2 regions of the Apibacter raozihei genome follow, and region 1 is predicted to be linked to the other one. Evidence: riboswitches for the same ligand, from Rfam matches in the RefSeq annotation. Region 1 holds a riboswitch; the other holds the start of a gene.
What was found. A riboswitch is a leader RNA that binds a small molecule or an ion and turns the genes downstream of it on or off. The one in region 1 is predicted to bind cobalamin.

Region 1 (8,832 bases):
CCAGATAAGAGCATAACCAAACTTACTACCTCCGGCTATATCAGTTGCCCAGTTACCCGGATCCAGATAACCCACCGCAACGAGATAAGCTGGGCCGAAAAATGCGAAAATACGACGCCACTTCTTTGAACTATCAGTATCTACCGACTGATGAACTTCTTGTAGGGATTTCTTACTCAATTGTTAGATGTTTCTAATTTGCGAAATTAGTAAAAAAAAAATACCTTTTATAAATTATTTTGGTCTTTAGGAATCCAAAGACAGTCCGTAAAATTAACTATTTGATCATTTTTAATAATTACTCCTTCATTTTCCAGTAATTCCTGCATGAGTGTAGGAATAGGAAATTGATGTTTACCTGTTAACAAGCCATTTCTATTAACTACTCGGTGGGCGGGAATTTGTAAAGAATGTGAATTGTTCATTGCATAGCCTACTAAACGAGCAGACTTTTTAGTGCCCAAATATTCTGCAATTAAGCCATAAGTAGTAACCTTACCCACAGGAATTTTTTTTACAATTTGATACACTTTTTCGTAAAATGTCTCATCTTTCATATTCTTGCAATCAAAAATGTTAGGTTTTTGATTGCATAAAAATACTAAAATGATTGAAAAGTGTAGCAGATACACCTGTAAAAATAATTTTTATAAAAAAAATATTTTTACATAATTAACTGATTATTAATTATTAATGTTATTATTTGCTAAGGTATATAAATAAAATTATGATTTTTTTTACGTTTAGCATACGCCTTTCAAATATTTTATTATATTAGTGGCATACGAAGTAAAGGCTTCAAACACAAACCAAAAAATGAGAAATTATATATTTTACTTTACACTTCTATTTTAGTAATTTAAAATTAGTAAAAGTAAAATAAAGAAATGATTCTAAATGGCTTAGAATCATTTCTTTTTTTTATATCTAAAAAATTATAAACAACAGTTAAAATAGTAAATAAAAAAAAGCTTATATGTTTCTTTTTTTATTTATCAACATAGATAAAGTTTTCTTTTGGCTTTCAAAAGCTAGCTCATCCAGATTTATACTCTCTAATTTTTTCCAGACAAATCCATTTAATTCTAGTGAGTCAAAATCTTCTATAATTAAATGATCATCTCTGTATAAAAAAAATAAATCTATAGTATTATAAAGAATATCTTTATATACATAAGTATTAGGATTTGAATTGATATATTTAAGTTTAGACTTATCTATAACTATTTTTAGTTCTTCTTCCAATTCTCTTGCACAACTATGTTCAACAGTTTCGGCCGGATCTACAAAACCTCCAGCCAAATCAAGAAAACCTTTTTTTGGATCTTTATTTCTGACAGTAAGTAGTATCTCATCATTTTTTTGAATAATAACAGCAACAGCTCCAGCAGTATTATGATAATATTCAAAATCACAATTTGAGCAATAAATCTTATTTCCATTACTAAAATTAAGGTCAGAGCTTTGACAATTCGGGCAATATTTAAAGATAGGCTGCATAATTATTATTTTAAAGGTTAAACATAAGATTATATTTCTTAACTCAAAGATATAGTTTATTTTTAACTATTAGAAAACATTAAAATATTTACTCAATAATTATAAATAATAAACTCAGCTATGGATTATTACTAATTGTAATAAAAATATAATATATAATTATAGGAATATAGATGAACTGATAAACATAATTCACTACATTTAAATAAAAAAATATGGCAACAGTTACAATAAAAGGAAACGAAGTACATACATTAGGTAATTTACCTCAGATAGGTCAAAAAGCTAAAGAATTTATATTAACGGGAGCTGACTTATCAGAAAAAAAACTTTCTGATTTTACTGGAAAAAAGGTAGTTCTTAATATATTTCCTAGTGTAGATACTGGAACTTGTGCAATGTCTGTGAGAACATTTAATAAAGAAGCTTCCGAGTTAAACAATACAGTAGTTTTATGTATTTCTAAAGATCTGCCCTTTGCACAATCCAGATTTTGTGCGGCCGAAGGACTAAATAATGTTATAACACTATCAGCCTTTAGATCTGACTTTGGAAAAGACTATGAGCTTGAATTTGCAGATGGGCCTTTGAAAGGTTTACTAAGCAGAGTGGTAATAATTCTTGATGAACAAGGTCATGTTGTTTATGAAGAACAAGTTGCAGAAACTTCTAATGAACCAGACTACGAAAAAGCAATTTCAGCATTAAAATAATAAGTGCAAAGCTCAAAAAAATGCAAAAATATCCCTTACAAATCTTTTTGAGGGATATTTTTTATTTCTTGAATGTACTGGGAAGGCGTAAGTTCAGTAAAATCTTTAAAAATTCTGTTAAAAGTTGACTGATGAGTAAAACCCGCCTCAGTATAAATATAGCATAAAGTATATTGTTGATGACGATTTTGAAGAAGCTGTTGTTTTACATAATTGATTCTATAAGAATTCATGAAATTGTTAAAATTTGAAAAACCGTTCATACGTATAGCTCTGGATACGTAGGAGCTATTTGAATTTAAAGCAGAAGATAATTCTGATATGGTGAAATCAGATTTTTTAAAGGGTTCTTTCACTTCCACATAGTCACTTATTTTTGTAAACAATTCACTATACTTAGTTAATTCATCCGGCGTAAATTCTGATTGTAAATATTTCTTTCTAATATTTATCAATTTTTCAATTTCATGTTGATTTTGAGCATTATACTGTGCTCTGTTAATTTTGTTTTTATAAAAAAGTAAAAGGACCATATTTATAAAGTAATTAATAATGGTTACCATATCAATAATAAAAACACCATTTTTGTCAATACTAAAGCTATTAAAGGGACCTACATAATGAGATATGACAGAAAGAATAGCTATATAAATGAAAATAAATATTGTACAGTATATAGTTTTTTTAAAAGTGAAAAACATATAAGCACCCAACGGGGTTAGAAACAACCATATAACAATAATGCATGAATAATTCCATAAAAGAATAATAAAAACTGTAAAATATATAGGACTTAAGATAAACCAGGTATCTACTAAACGATTAATATTATAATATTTGGGAAATAAAAAAAGTGAACAAAGCAAAAAAAGAGTTGCACCCAGCAAGTAATCTACTAACATTTTGCACTCATACACATAATAAATAATTAAATTAATGAGTAGCATAAAACAGAGCAGCTTAAAATAGTTTTTTATAAACTCCCTTTTAATTGTATCAATAAAAATTTTGGTACTGTTTTTTTTAAAATTGTCCACAAGTTATTTCATATATTAGTTAGCGGGCGTGAAGTTAAAGAAAATAAACAAAGTAAATCTTAAAATAAAATAAGTTTTTTTCTGAAATTAATTGATGTAAGATGCTTTTAATCTGGTTGTTATATGTTATGCAATTTTTTTTCGTAATTAAATTAAATCAGCAAAATATGGTTTGTTTCAATTAGTACATTTGTAATGTTAAATAGAAATACTAAAAAACATAATTAATTTTTTGTTAGCATTAGTAGCTATAGAGAGTTTTTAGAGGAATTTATTTTTATAAATTCCTCTAATTTTTTTATTTAGGAGGGAAAGCTCGTACAGCTTTATGGAGTATACCTGGAAAAAAACGCATTAAAAATAATGATAGATGCTCTACGCCCAATTTTTTTCCAATAAATATTTCATTTTTCTTTTTTTTGACACCCTTGGCAATCTGTCGAGCTGCTTTAGCTACAGGAAGACCGTTTTTAATGTTTTCACTCATCTCTTTTCTAGGAGATCCGTCGGGCATAAGAGAGTTATATGAAATATTAGTAGCTATATATCCGGGAGTTAATAAAGTGACATAAATATTTTGAGGAGTAACTTCTGCTCTTAGACAATCATAGAAACCATGTAAGGCATGTTTAGAAGAAGCGTAAGCCGATCGCCCAAGTGAGCCTATCTTACCCATTGTGCTACTTGTGACTATAAAATGACCATGTTTTTGCTTATTAAAATAAGGGAGGATTTCTTTAGTTAATTCTACGTAGCTGAAAAAATTCAAATCCATCATTTTCCTATAAACTTCAATATTCGTTTCCGCAACAGAACCTCTGGAACTTGTTCCCCCATTTAGAAATACGTAATCAACAGTATTATAAAATGAAAAAGCTTCTTTTGTTTTTTCATTAAAATCAGAAGAATCAAATAAATCTAGTGGCAGAATTTTATTATTCTCTGGAAATAAAGTTGAGTTCTTAATTCGTAAAAGCTCTTCTTCCCTTCGGGCGCTCAAGATGATTTTGCTGCCTAATTGATTAAAATATACAGCCAGAGCTTCACCGATACCCGAAGATGCACCAACAATCCAAATAACTTTATTTTCAAATATATCTTTCATCCTATTTCAATGTATTTATTTTTAACGCTTATCAGGTAAATATATAATATTTGGTTAAATTAACTCATAAACCTGAGAAAATTCAATGAAAATTAGGTTTTAAAATGTAATTTCTTTAGTACCTTTACAACTTAAAAGTTTAATAAATACAAAAAAATCATGAGTAGAAAGTTTCCTGCCGGTGTTGCAACCGGTTCGTTGGTTAAAGAAATATTTGATTACGCAAAAGAAAAACAATTTGCCTTGCCTGCTTGTAATGTGATTGGTTCCAGTAATATAAATGCGGCCTTAGAAACTGCAGTAAAAGTAAATGCTCCTATTATTATACAATTTTCAAATGGAGGAGCACAGTTCAATGCCGGAAAAGGTTTTAAAAATGATAATGTTAGAGCAGACGTTTTAGGAGCTATAGCAGGAGCTAAACATATTCACACTTTAGCTGAAGCTTATGGTGCTACAGTAATTTTACATACAGACCATTGCGCTAAAAAATTACTTCCTTGGATAGACGGTTTGCTAGATGCAAGTGAAGAATTTTATAAAAAAGAAGGTAAAACACTATACTCTTCACATATGCTGGACTTATCAGAAGAATCTTTAGAAGAAAACCTTGAGATTTCGGCTAAATATTTCGAAAGAATGGCTAAAATGGGAATGACTCTTGAAGTAGAAATAGGAATTACAGGTGGTGAAGAAGACGGAGTGGATAACTCTGATGTTGATAGCTCTAAACTATATACTCAGCCGGAAGATGTTTACAAAACATATCAGGCATTACATTCAATTAGTCCAGACTTCACAATAGCTGCTGCTTTTGGTAATGTTCATGGAGTTTATAAGCCGGGTAATGTTAAATTAGAACCGAAAATATTAAGAAATTCTCAGGAGTATATTCAAAAACAAATTGGCGGTTCTGAAAAACCTATCAACTTTGTATTCCATGGAGGTTCTGGATCTTCTTTGGAGGAAATTAGAGAAGCTATTAGTTACGGAGTAATAAAAATGAATATAGATACAGATTTACAGTTTGCTTATCTTGAAGGAGTAAGAGATTATGTAGAAACTAATATAGAATATCTGAGAACTCAGGTAGGTAACCCAACAGGAGAAGATTCTCCAAATAAAAAATATTATGATCCAAGAGTTTGGGTTCGTAAATCAGAAGAATCTTTTGGGAAAAGACTGGAACAATCCTTTAAAGATTTAAATAATATTGATACTCTTTAATAGTAATTATAAAGTAAAAAAATAGCTGGATTAATAATCTGGCTATTTTTTTTGTATATTTGGTATAAAAATATAAAAATGAGAAAAGGATTAGTTGTATCAACATTAATAGCTTCTTTAGGTTTAATAATATCAGCCTATTTTTTAGGTAATTCTTTCAAAAATAAAAATCTGACTACTTCTATTTCAGTTAAAGGTTTAGGTACTAAAGATTTCATATCTGATTTGATTGTATGGAATGGCGATTTTTCAAAGAAAAGCATGGATTTAAAAACGGCATATTCGGATTTAGAGCAAGATAGGAAAAAAATAAGAGATTATCTGGTGTCAAAAGGGTTCAAAGATAATGAGCTGGTTTTTTCTTCTGTAGATATTAATAAACAGTATGATTATTATAATACAGATGGAGGGAGAAGTTCTGTATTTTCAGGTTATCAATTAGATCAAACAGTGTCCATTGAATCCAAAGATGTCGAAAAAGTTGAAAATTTATCACGTGAAATAACCGAACTAATTAATAGTGGCGTTGAACTTTATTCAAAAGCCCCTTCTTATTATTATACAAAATTAGCGGATTTAAAAATTCAGATGATTGCAGATGCTACTCAAGATGCGAGAAAAAGAGCAGAGGAAATAGCTAAAAATGCAGGAGGTAAATTAGGTAAATTAAAAACAGCAAATTTAGGTGTTTTTCAAATTACAGCACAAAATTCATCTGATGATGAATATTCTTGGGGAGGAACATTTAATACCTCTTCCAAAAATAAAACAGCAAGTGTGACTATTCGATTGGAGTATGAAGTTAAATAGTAAGTATATAAAAACAGATACTTTGACTTTATAAAAAATATAAATAAAAGCTTTTTAAATAAAATTAAATCAAAATAAAAATGAGAGTGTTGCTCTCATTTTTATTTTGTTATAAATCGTAATATTAGATAACTTTTTTTATATATTTGTTTGGTTAAGTTCTTTTCTTAATTTCTTTATCAACCAGAATATGGTGCTGTGTAAAAGCAGAATAATAGGGAATCATGTGTAAATCATGAGCTGTCGCGCAACTGTAAGTAATGTATGAGTTTTATCAATATATACCATTGCCGTAAAAAGTGAGAAGGTAGATAAAATATTACAAGCCAGGAGACCTGCCTATTTTGAATTGACAATGCTTTCGCGATTTGAAGCAAAGGTCGTAGGTTAAATTATAAAGATAAGTATATCCCATAAAATATTTCTGGGAGGTATTTTTATTTCTATATAGTACACCTCATATACTTTACTCTTTTTTGAAAGCATTTTTGAAGTTTAACAATAAGAACTTTTATAGTTTAATCATTTAAAAGTTAAAAAAGATGCAAACACACAATCTTGGCTACCCGCGAATTGGTAGTAACAGAGAACTTAAAAAGGCTTGTGAAAAATTTTGGGCCGGTAAAATATCAGTTGAGGAACTGATGAAAACAGGGAAAGATATCCGATTAGGAAACTGGATGTTACAGAAAAGTGCTGGAATAGAAGTAATACCTTCCAACGATTTTTCGTTTTACGATCAGGTATTGGATATGTCTTTGATGGTAGGAGCCATCCCTAAACGTTACAACAAAATTTTAGTAAAGAGCTCAAACTCTGAACAGGAGTTGTATTTTGCAATGGCAAGAGGATATCAAAAGGAAGGTATTGATATAACTGCAATGGAAATGACCAAATGGTTTGATACTAACTATCATTACATTGTACCTGAATTTGAAAAGAATCAGAAATTTTCTTTATTCTCAACAAAAATTATAGATGAATTTTTAGAAGCAAAACAAGAAGGCATTATTACAAAGCCTGTTATAATAGGTCCTGTATCGTATTTGTTGCTTGGTAAAGAAAAAGAAAAAGATTTCAATAAGATAGAATTAGTAAAAAGTCTTCTGCCGATTTATTTGGAAATCATTGAAAAATTAAAAGAAGCAGGAGTGGAATGGATACAATTCGATGAACCCTTTCTTGCATTAGATATAGACGCTGAAGTAAAGGATGCATTACAATATGTATATACCGAAATTAATAAAAAGTATCCGTTTATCAAGAAAATGATTGCTACTTACTTTGATGGTCTTAAAGATAATTTAGATCTAGCTCTCAGCTTGCCTGTGCAGGCATTACATATAGATTTGGTTCGCTGTCCTGAACAACTTGATGAAGTACTTGACAAGCTTCCGGAAAATATGTCTGTTTCTCTAGGGATTATTGATGGGAGAAACATCTGGAAAAATAATTTTAAGAATTCTTTAAAAATAATTGACAGAGCCTCAGACAAAGTAGGAAAAGATAGAGTGATAATAGCACCTTCCTGTTCTTTAATTCACTGCCCTGTAGATTTGGACTCAGAAACCAACGAAAAAGTTCTTTCTCCGGAAATTAAAGATTGGCTGGCTTTTTCCAAACAAAAAATCAAAGAGGTAGTAACACTTAAACAATTAGCAGAAAAAAAGGATACACCCGAATTTTTAAAAGAATTGGAAGAAAACACAGATTCTGTAAGTAGAAGGAATATTTCTCCGCTTATTCATAATCAAAACGTTCAGGATAGAATTAAAAATATAGAAAAAGTAGAGGATAAAAGACATAATATTTTCTCCGAAAGGAAAGAAAAACAACAAAAAGCTCTGGAATTACCCTTATTTGCTACTACAACTATAGGATCATTTCCACAAACCGCTGAAGTACGCTCGTGGCGTTCAAAAATGAAAAAAGGAGAAATTTCTCTCTCTGAATATGAAGATTTACTAAAGAAAGAAACTGAAAAGGCTATACGTTTTCAGGAAGAAATTGGATTGGATGTTCTCGTTCATGGCGAATTTGAACGAAATGATATGGTTGAATACTTTGGTGAAAGTCTGGAAGGTGTTGCATTTTCAAAAAATGGATGGGTGCAGAGCTATGGAAGCAGATGTGTAAAACCTCCAATCATTTATGGAGATGTTCATCGTCCTGAGCCTATGACTGTGCAATGGTCTGCCTATGCGCAATCTCTTACAGATAAATGGGTTAAGGGTATGTTGACAGGTCCGGTTACTATTTTGCAATGGAGTTTTGTAAGAGACGATCAACCAAGAAAAGATACCTGTTATCAAATAGCATTAGCAATTAGAGATGAAGTCCTTGATTTGGAAAAAGCAGGAATCAATATTATACAGATAGATGAACCTGCTATCAGAGAAGGATTGCCTTTAAGAAAAGCAGATTGGGAAAACTATCTTAA
Region 2 (8,832 bases), 1.4 Mb from region 1:
TTACGTAAAAACGCTAAAAAGGATGCTTCCGGTTTCTGGTATGTTCCTAATCCGGCTGTAACTTCAGCCAGCGGAACTAAACCTAATGGGTCTAACAATATTCTACTTCATTATACTTTGAATTACTATGTAGCTTCTGAAGGAGGTAACGGATATTCCAGCCAAACAACAGCATCCAGCTCTATTGACGGTTTGGGTATTGCTCAACAAAATCCAAGCTTTTACAAAAAACCTTCGACTGATACTACCAATGTTGAGAGTTATTATGTAATTAAAGGAATTGTTGATGGACTCAAGTATTTCTCTCCAACTAATAAAAGTAAAAATGATCCTTACGATGTATTACAAGGGGTTATTATTGTTCCTTCCCGATTAGCTTACGCACGAAACTCTAATTACATGAGCCTGAGTAATGCTACTTTTGTTTTAAATTTTGAACTTTATAAAGTGTGCGCTGAAGGCGTAACCTGCGAGTAATTATAAAAGGGATTATTTATTTATATGATATAAATCATATAAATAACTTTTTTCCAACAGTAGACAATTGGTCGTTTCGGATACGGAACATTTAATCCAGACGGAGCAAAACATAATGATGATGATTTTTTTGGATTAAACTTTAACGATATTAACTTAGGGGTTAAGTATGTTTTTTAATATTTACCACTTTAAAATAAAAAAAGAGGCTTCTTTTAAGCCTCTTTTTTTATTCTTTTCTAATATAGATTTGCGGGTTATAGTTATCCGGATATTTTGCCATCTCAGGTTTATAAAAACCTTCAATTTCATTAAAAACTTCTTCTACTGTTTTGTCACCTATATGAATAACTTTAGATATACCTGCAATTTTATTTTTGTAATCAGCATAAGCAAGTACTACCGGCACACCTGCTCTTTTAGCTATAAAATAAAACCCTTTTTTCCATTCTTTTGCCCGAGAACGTGTACCTTCCGGAGTATTTATCAATGACATGGATTCTGATTTTTTAATTAACGCTGCCGAGTAATCAACTAAATTATTATGCTGACCTCTGTTAACTCCAATACATCCTAATTCTTTGAAAATAAAACCAAACCACGGCTTAGTATAAGCATCTTTAATCATAATTCGGTATGGTATTCCCATAGACCAAAAGCATGCAAGACAATAATAAAAATCCCAATTGGTTGTATGTGGGGCACATACTAAGACACTTTTTTTAAAATCGTTTACTGGAATACTGCACTCGAATTTCCAGCCAGCAATCCATAACATAAACCTTCCTATAATTTTTTTCATTTATAATTTTTAAATTAAAAAAGTTCAGCTATATACGATAACTGAACTTGCAAATTTATATATTTTATTTTATTTATTAATCAGCCAAATATAGCCATTATCCAATCCACAACGACTAAAACAATTTTAAATATAACTTGTACCATAATTATCTGTTTAGGTTTTATTATTTTTTTGAACGAATTTTTATACCATCTCTATTAATTGAGATGTTAGTTTCTGATTGTGAATCTGAAATTTCATTTTCAAATTCGGAACAATTAATACATTCCAGATTATCATCAGCAAATTTAAAAACTTTATTTGATAAATTATCATTGATTATAAAAATATTATGCTCATCATGCTCATTATAAATAACTTTTTTTACATTATGAGTTTTTAAATATTTATTTTTAGGCAGAAATAAAACAAGTTCTATTTGTTGTTCTCTGAACTTAGCATTTTTAGGAAGTAAAAAATATGAATCCAGGTTTAATACATTATTATTTGAGTTATAGTTATATGAAATTTCTGAAAGATTTTTCAATGCTTGTGCTTCTGTTTTTCCAGAAGCTGAATTTATAATTTGTATGTAGGCATTTGAGTCATTACTTTGTCTGATTTCCAATTTATTAGATAATTTCTTTTTAATATTCTGTGAAGTAAATACAATTCCTTTAATAGAGTTCACATTAAATCGCCTGTTATGCATATAGGGAGAAGTAAAATCCGTTGAATTCATAGTTACAGTTAGAGTGTCCGATGGTAAATTCAAAACGTATTTGTTTGCTCGTTCTACATTGCTTGAATAATTACTTACTAAAAATGAGAAGGCAAAAACAGGTGTTATAATCAGCGATGTAAGCCATATAAAAAGTAAAGTTATTGATGCAGCCATATTTAACTTTATTATTTTTTTTCTTGTTATCAATCTTAGTCCGAATAATATCAAATAAAAACAAGAGATAACTATAAATAAGCCACATAAAATAATCATAGTGTATAACTGCCAAGGTGAATCAAACACAAAATCCATGAGATGATAAGGACTATTACTTTCATAAATATCGGACAAGGTTCCGATGATATATGCAAATAATAATAAAAAGCCTATCAGCAAACATATCACCCCCGCAATCATGGAAATTATGTTGACTATCAGTTTAAATAAAGTTTCTAAAAAATGTCCTATTCCATTGCTTGCTTTTGAAATATTATTTTTAATTTTCCCTGATTGCTCAACTAGTTCTTCTTTATTAACATATTCTTTAATTGAATCAAAGTTAATCGGCTTTCCTTTCATTTTCAATTTATCTGAAGTTGTTTTGGCCTTAGGTATTACTATTAAAAGAACAATATATCCTAATATAATAGTTGGCACCAGTCCTTCAGATAGCCACCCTGAGAAAAATAATAATAAAACCATCGCTAATCGTAACCAAATGGGCTGGATTCCAAAAAAATGGGAGATCCCGCTACAAACTCCTCCTATAATTTTATCATTAACATCTCTAAATAATTGTCTCTGATAAAATTTACCTTTTTCTGCATGATCTGAATTTTGTTCTTTACTGGAAGTGTTTGAGTAGTCGGTACCTTCATCTTCTGAATTGTATTGTTCGGGTGTCCCCATAATACTAATCATTTTATCTACATCTATATCATCTATAACTTGTCTATGAATACCTAACCATTCAGTAAATAATTCAGCAATACGTGTTTCTACATCTTTCAATATTTCTTCAGTTTCATCCTCTGCCGTATTCAAAGAATTTTTCACTTCAATTAAATATTGATGTAGTTTACTATAAGCATCTTCTTCAATAAAAAAAGATCTGCCACCTAAACTTATTGATATTGATTTATTCATGATTTTTTGTATCTGTACTTTTAGTTATAATATTTACTGAGTGGGTTAATTCTCCCCAAGTCTGAGCTAATTCTTTTAAAAAATTTTCACCTTTGGGAGTAATTGCATAATACTTTCTTGGAGGACCTGAAGTGGATTCTTCCCAACGATAAGTTAAAAATTCAGCATTTTTAAGCCTGGTTAAAAGTGGATAGAGTGTACCTTCTACAACGATAAGCTGCCCTTTTTTAAGCGCATCAATCAAGTCAGATACGTAAGCATCGCCTCTTTTTATAATGCTTAGAATACAATATTCTAAAACACCTTTACGCATCTGGGCCTTAATATTTTCAGTGTTCATTTAAAACTTTTAATTAAATAATACAGCAAATATAGTTATTATTTAGTATTATGCAATACAAAGTACTATTTTTTTTTACTATTATTTTAAAATTAATATTCATACTTTTGTAACAATTATTAAAAAATACTTTATCTATTAATTATGTCTTCTCCTTTAGTCTCTGTTATTATGGCTGCTTATAATGCAGAAAAATTCATTTCTGAATCTATTGAATCTGTAATGAATCAATCGTACACTGACTGGGAATTAATTATAATAAATGACGGATCTTCCGATTCTACAAAAAAAATAGCTGAATCTTTTTGTTTAATTGATTCTAGAATCCAACTTATTAATAATGAGCAAAACATGTTTGTTATTAAATCACGCAATCTTGGTATTGAAAAGGCAAAGGGAAAATATATTGCTATTTTGGATTCCGATGATGTTGCACTTCCGGAAAGACTTGAAAAACAAGTCAATTATATGGAAACTCATCAGGACGTTTTTTTATTAGGTGGAACTGTAGTATTTATTAATGAAAAAAATGATTTTTTATTTGATTATCATTATCCTACAGAATGGTTAGATATAAAAAAAGGAATTTTAAAAAAGAACTTAATGCCTCATTCAGCATCTTTTTTTAAAAATATAGGTTATAGATATCGTGAAAAAATGTTTTATTGCGAAGATTATGATTTTGCTTTAAATGCTGCCTCTAAAAATTTTATAATTAACAATCTTAATGATAAACTGATTAAATACAGAACTACACAAGGATCTCTTTCTAGACAAAATAATCAACTTATTCAGTGGCTTTTTTTAAACAAAACCCGTGAGTTTTATAAAGAAAGATTAAAAAATAAAATAGATTCCTATAATACATTTAATCCTGAGGAATTTTTAAATATTTATGATTTGGATTATTATATAAATAAACAGGATCTCATAAAATCTTTTAAAATATCTATTTATGCTAAAAATTTAAACGACCTTACTTTTTTATTAAAAAAATATAAAAAATTTCACTCATCATCTCTTATTTACTTATTTTACTACAATATTTCAAAAAATAAAAATATTTTTAGTTTTTTAAATTTTTTATATTCTAAAATTTAATTTATGGATATTCTTATAAAATCATTTAACAGACCATATTATTTGGATAGATGCTTATTTAGCATTTATAAAAACATCAAAGGTTTTAAAAATATAAAAATTCTAGATGACGGCACTCCTGAAAAATATTTAAAAAAAATATTAATTAAATATCCGGAAGTCATTATAATTAAGTCAGAAACTTATTTAAAGAAAAATAAAGCTATTGAAGAAAACCTTAAAACAGGGAAGGAAATTAACGGTTTTGAAATTCCTTCTAAGTTATGGATAGATTCTGTTAAAAATAGTTCCAATTATTTTATTATTACTGAAGATGATGTTTGGTTTACAAAATCAATTAACGTAGATCTTCTTTCAAAAATAATGAAAGATAAAAATATTTCGCTACTTAAGTTGGGATGGTTAGGAAAGAAAAATAAAAAGAATGAATCCATGACAATAGCTGATGATGTTTTAGCGAATCAAATCGACTTATTTACTGCTCCTTACTTTATAATGAATATGTATTTTTTTAATAAATACAAATTTTTTAGCCTGCTTTATAAACTACGATTTGTTAATAATGAAAGTATCGGAAAATACTGGGAGTTAAACTCTATACTCATGGGAATGTATAAAAAAGAATACTGGCTTAAAATATGGCAAAATAACAATGGGAAAGTAAATGAAATTCGACAATTGCTCAACGCTTCTATGTACTATCGAAAGCATAAAAATAATAAAAACTTAATCTGCCAGCTTAAAACTGAGGCTATGCAAACAACATTTGTTTCTTCTTCAACTAATTCATACCATTCTTACGGTTTTAATTTTGATGTAAATATTTTTAATCATATTATTAATGAAAAGTGGTATTGCGACAATTTTAATCCAATTGAAAATTATCCTAATGATTTTTCAGAAACTTATATTACCAGTTTTCTAGATGAAGCACAAAACCCAAAAGCAAAATCAGATGAATGGAAAAAATGGGCTGAAAAATTTAAAGATCAATATAGGGTACAAGGATGTGAAGTAGACAATAATTAATCAGCATTTATTTATTTATCTTTTTTATGTTTTGATTAATATATTCCCATTCTTCAGGGGTAATTTGGTCAAAAATATTAAATTCTCCAGCACCTTGAAGCCATTCTCCTCCATCGATTGTTACAACTTCACCGTTTATAAATGAAGAATAATCTGAAATAAGAAAAGCTGCTAAATTGGACAATTCCTGATGTTCGCCTACTCTTTTCAATGGGTTTTTACTAGTTAAATCAAATTTTTCTTTTAAATGCCCAGGTAATAACCGTTCCCAGGCTCCTTTAGTGGGAAAAGGACCCGGAGCAATCGCATTAAACCTTATCTTGTATTTCCCCCATTCCACAGCCAAAGAACGTGTCATTGCTAGAACTCCTGCTTTAGCCATTGCTGATGGGACAACATAACCAGAACCTGTCCATGAGTAGGTAGTTACAATACTCAACACGGTACCTGGCAAGTTATTCTTAATCCAATATTTACCTATTGCCAACGTACAATTTTTACTACCTTTTAATACAATATCAATTATTATATCAAAAGCCCTGGATGATAATCTCTCAGTCGGAGAAATAAAGTTTCCAGCAGCGTTATTTACTAAGATATCAATTTTACCCAAATGATCAATTACAAAGTCAACCATAGTTTCAACAGCCTCATATTCTCTAACATCCAAAGCATAAGTAAGAATTTCACCCTGCTCACATTCAGTTCTTAATTGCTGAGCAGTTTCATTTAATTTATCTGAATTTCTGGAAACAATGACTACTTTAGCTCCCAATGTAAGAAAATATTGTGTCATGGATTTTCCCAAGCCCGTTCCTCCTCCCGTAACTATAACCACTTTACCTTCAAGTGTTCCGGGCATCATCATTCCTTGATTATAGTTCATCATTTATATGTTTTGTTTATAGTAAATATAAAAAAAATAAGCAGTGATACTGCTTATTTTTCCATTTTTATTTTATTAAAAATTAATTTTCATCTTCCTCTTCGTACTTATCAATTTCGGCATCGCAAAAATCAAAAGCTTGCTGAAGTAATTCGTTTACCTCATTGGTAACATCTTCTTCTTCTCCTTCCAATTGATCGAACCATTCTACTTCTTCTTCCTCTACGTTTAAAATAAAACGAGGATATTCTGTGTGTACTACAAACAAGTCATCAGGAAAGTTAGAGTTGTCTGCAATTAAAAATTTTGGTAATTCCATTTTCTATTTAAATTTAAATTTAATCGTCTAATAAATCTTTTAGCTTAATCAGTTCTGCCTTAACCGCTTGTAAACGGGTAATAATTTCTATTTTTTTTGATATATTTGATTGAGTACTCAATACGGTTCTTGCCCCATCTAAAGTATACCCTTTTTCCTTAACCAAATGATAAATAAGTCTCAGATTTTTTATATCTTCCGGTGTAAAAAATCTATCTCCTTTTTTATTTTTTTTTGGAGCAATTATATCAAACTCCTTCTCCCAGAATCTTATAAGAGAAGTATTTACCTGAAAAGCCTGTGCGACTTCTCCAATTGAGTAATACAATTTTTCAGGAAGTTGGATATTCATGATTCAAATCTATGATATTTTATTTACTTAATAAAAAATAATTGGCGAAGTAATTTAAATCTTTATATTTGTAAGTGATTGGTGTTTATCTGTTTTTATTTTCAAACAATATAAACTTAAAGGGAAATCCGGTGTAAATCCGGAACAGGCCCGCTACTGTAATCTCGCTATGTAATTTCAGAGATGTATTGAATCCATATTCATATACAATTCTTTTAAATGGGGAAAGTCAGAAAACCTGCCAAATCTATCGAAATATAGTTTTATAAGCTTTCGAGGAACAAAGCTGTAAACAATTTAAGTAATATTAAAATGTATTGCTTTTGCTGTTTATTCACTTATTCCAAGCTGCAAATTTATATTTCATAAATATAGCTAATTACGAATGAACAGGAATAACAACATATTATTTTCCATAACCTTAATTTTTATTTCCACTTTTCTTTTTTCCCAGAATATTACTGATTCTGAAGAAAAAGACATTTCTGAGATTATTATTGAAGGAAAGAAACAAAATGATAATATAATTCCATATCAAAAGTTGTCCGGTAAAGAATTGGAAAAACTTAACAGCGTTACTGTTGCTGATGCTATCCGATTTTTTTCAGGTGTACAGTTAAAGGATTACGGAGGTATTGGCGGCATGAAAACGGTTAATATAAGAGGAATGGGTAGCCAGCACGTAGGTGTGTTTTATGACGGAATTCAGTTAGGTAATGCCCAGAACGGAACTGTTGATTTAGGAAAATTTTCATTAGACAATCTGGAATCCATTTCGTTGTACAATGGTCAGAAAAGTCAAATTCTTCAGACAGCTAAAGACTATAGTACTGCAGGAAGTATTTACTTAAAAAGTAAAAAGCCTGATTTTAAAATAAATAAAAAAACTAATTTAATAGTTAGCTATCGATCAGGTTCATTTTCACTTGTAAATCCTTCATTTATATGGGAGCAAAAAATTTCACCTTTTATTAGTACCTCTCTAAGTATTGACTTTCTCAATTCAAGCGGAAAATATAAATTTCGTCAGACTATGAGGACCTCAGGAGGTGCTATCGCTTGGGATACCACTGCAATCCGAAAAAATGGAAACATAAATGCGATAAGAGCAGAGGCAGGTATATTTGGAAATATTTACCGCGGAAAATGGAATTTTAAAAGCTATTATTATGACTCTGAAAGAGGCATTCCTACGGCTATTGTTAAAAACGTATATGAAAAAAAACAAAAACAGTGGGATACAAATTTTTTCATTCAGGGTTCTTTTGAAAAAGAAATAACTGATAAATACAAACTACTCCTAAACAGCAAATTTGCATATGACTATACTCATTATCTTAGCAATGATGAGTCTACTAAATACATAAATAATATTTATAAGCAAAAAGAATTTTATTTTTCACTAGCTCAAAAATATTCTTTATTACCATTTTGGGATTTAGGATTATCCGCAGACTATCAATATAACTCTCTGGATGCTAATCTTTACCAATTTGCTTACCCGGAAAGAAACACAGAACTTGTAGCACTGGCTAGTAATATTCAATTAAAACGCCTGAAATTTCAGGCCAGTGTTTTAGGAACATTTATTCAGGAAAAAATAAATAATAAATTATCTACACAGGCTTCACCTGATAAAAATGAATTTACTCCTACTCTTTTTCTTAGTTATAA

Region 2: linked by a shared signal. The riboswitch ahead of EOV51_RS13560 (TonB-dependent receptor) and the one ahead of metE (5-methyltetrahydropteroyltriglutamate--homocysteine S-methyltransferase) in region 1 are both predicted to bind cobalamin.

What each region holds. Positions count from the first base shown of each region.
Region 1 is NZ_CP034930.1:1,136,769-1,145,600, forward strand. It holds gene EOV51_RS05235 (Nramp family divalent metal transporter) at 1-180, opposite strand, end outside; gene EOV51_RS05240 (MGMT family protein) at 228-557, opposite strand; gene EOV51_RS05245 (NUDIX hydrolase) at 973-1,500, opposite strand; gene tpx (thiol peroxidase) at 1,716-2,213, shown strand; gene EOV51_RS05255 (helix-turn-helix domain-containing protein) at 2,249-3,115, opposite strand; gene EOV51_RS05260 (SDR family NAD(P)-dependent oxidoreductase) at 3,549-4,355, opposite strand; gene fbaA (class II fructose-bisphosphate aldolase) at 4,515-5,582, shown strand; gene EOV51_RS05270 (SIMPL domain-containing protein) at 5,661-6,392, shown strand; cobalamin riboswitch at 6,566-6,749, shown strand; gene metE (5-methyltetrahydropteroyltriglutamate--homocysteine S-methyltransferase) at 6,935-8,832, shown strand, end outside.
Region 2 is NZ_CP034930.1:3,037,969-3,046,800, forward strand. It holds gene EOV51_RS13515 (hypothetical protein) at 1-477, shown strand, start outside; gene EOV51_RS13520 (1-acyl-sn-glycerol-3-phosphate acyltransferase) at 707-1,279, opposite strand; gene EOV51_RS13525 (PspC domain-containing protein) at 1,446-3,131, opposite strand; gene EOV51_RS13530 (PadR family transcriptional regulator) at 3,124-3,471, opposite strand; gene EOV51_RS13535 (glycosyltransferase family 2 protein) at 3,616-4,572, shown strand; gene EOV51_RS13540 (glycosyltransferase family 2 protein) at 4,576-5,601, shown strand; gene EOV51_RS13545 (SDR family oxidoreductase) at 5,609-6,487, opposite strand; gene EOV51_RS13550 (hypothetical protein) at 6,570-6,806, opposite strand; gene EOV51_RS13555 (MerR family transcriptional regulator) at 6,826-7,158, opposite strand; cobalamin riboswitch at 7,221-7,418, shown strand; gene EOV51_RS13560 (TonB-dependent receptor) at 7,544-8,832, shown strand, end outside.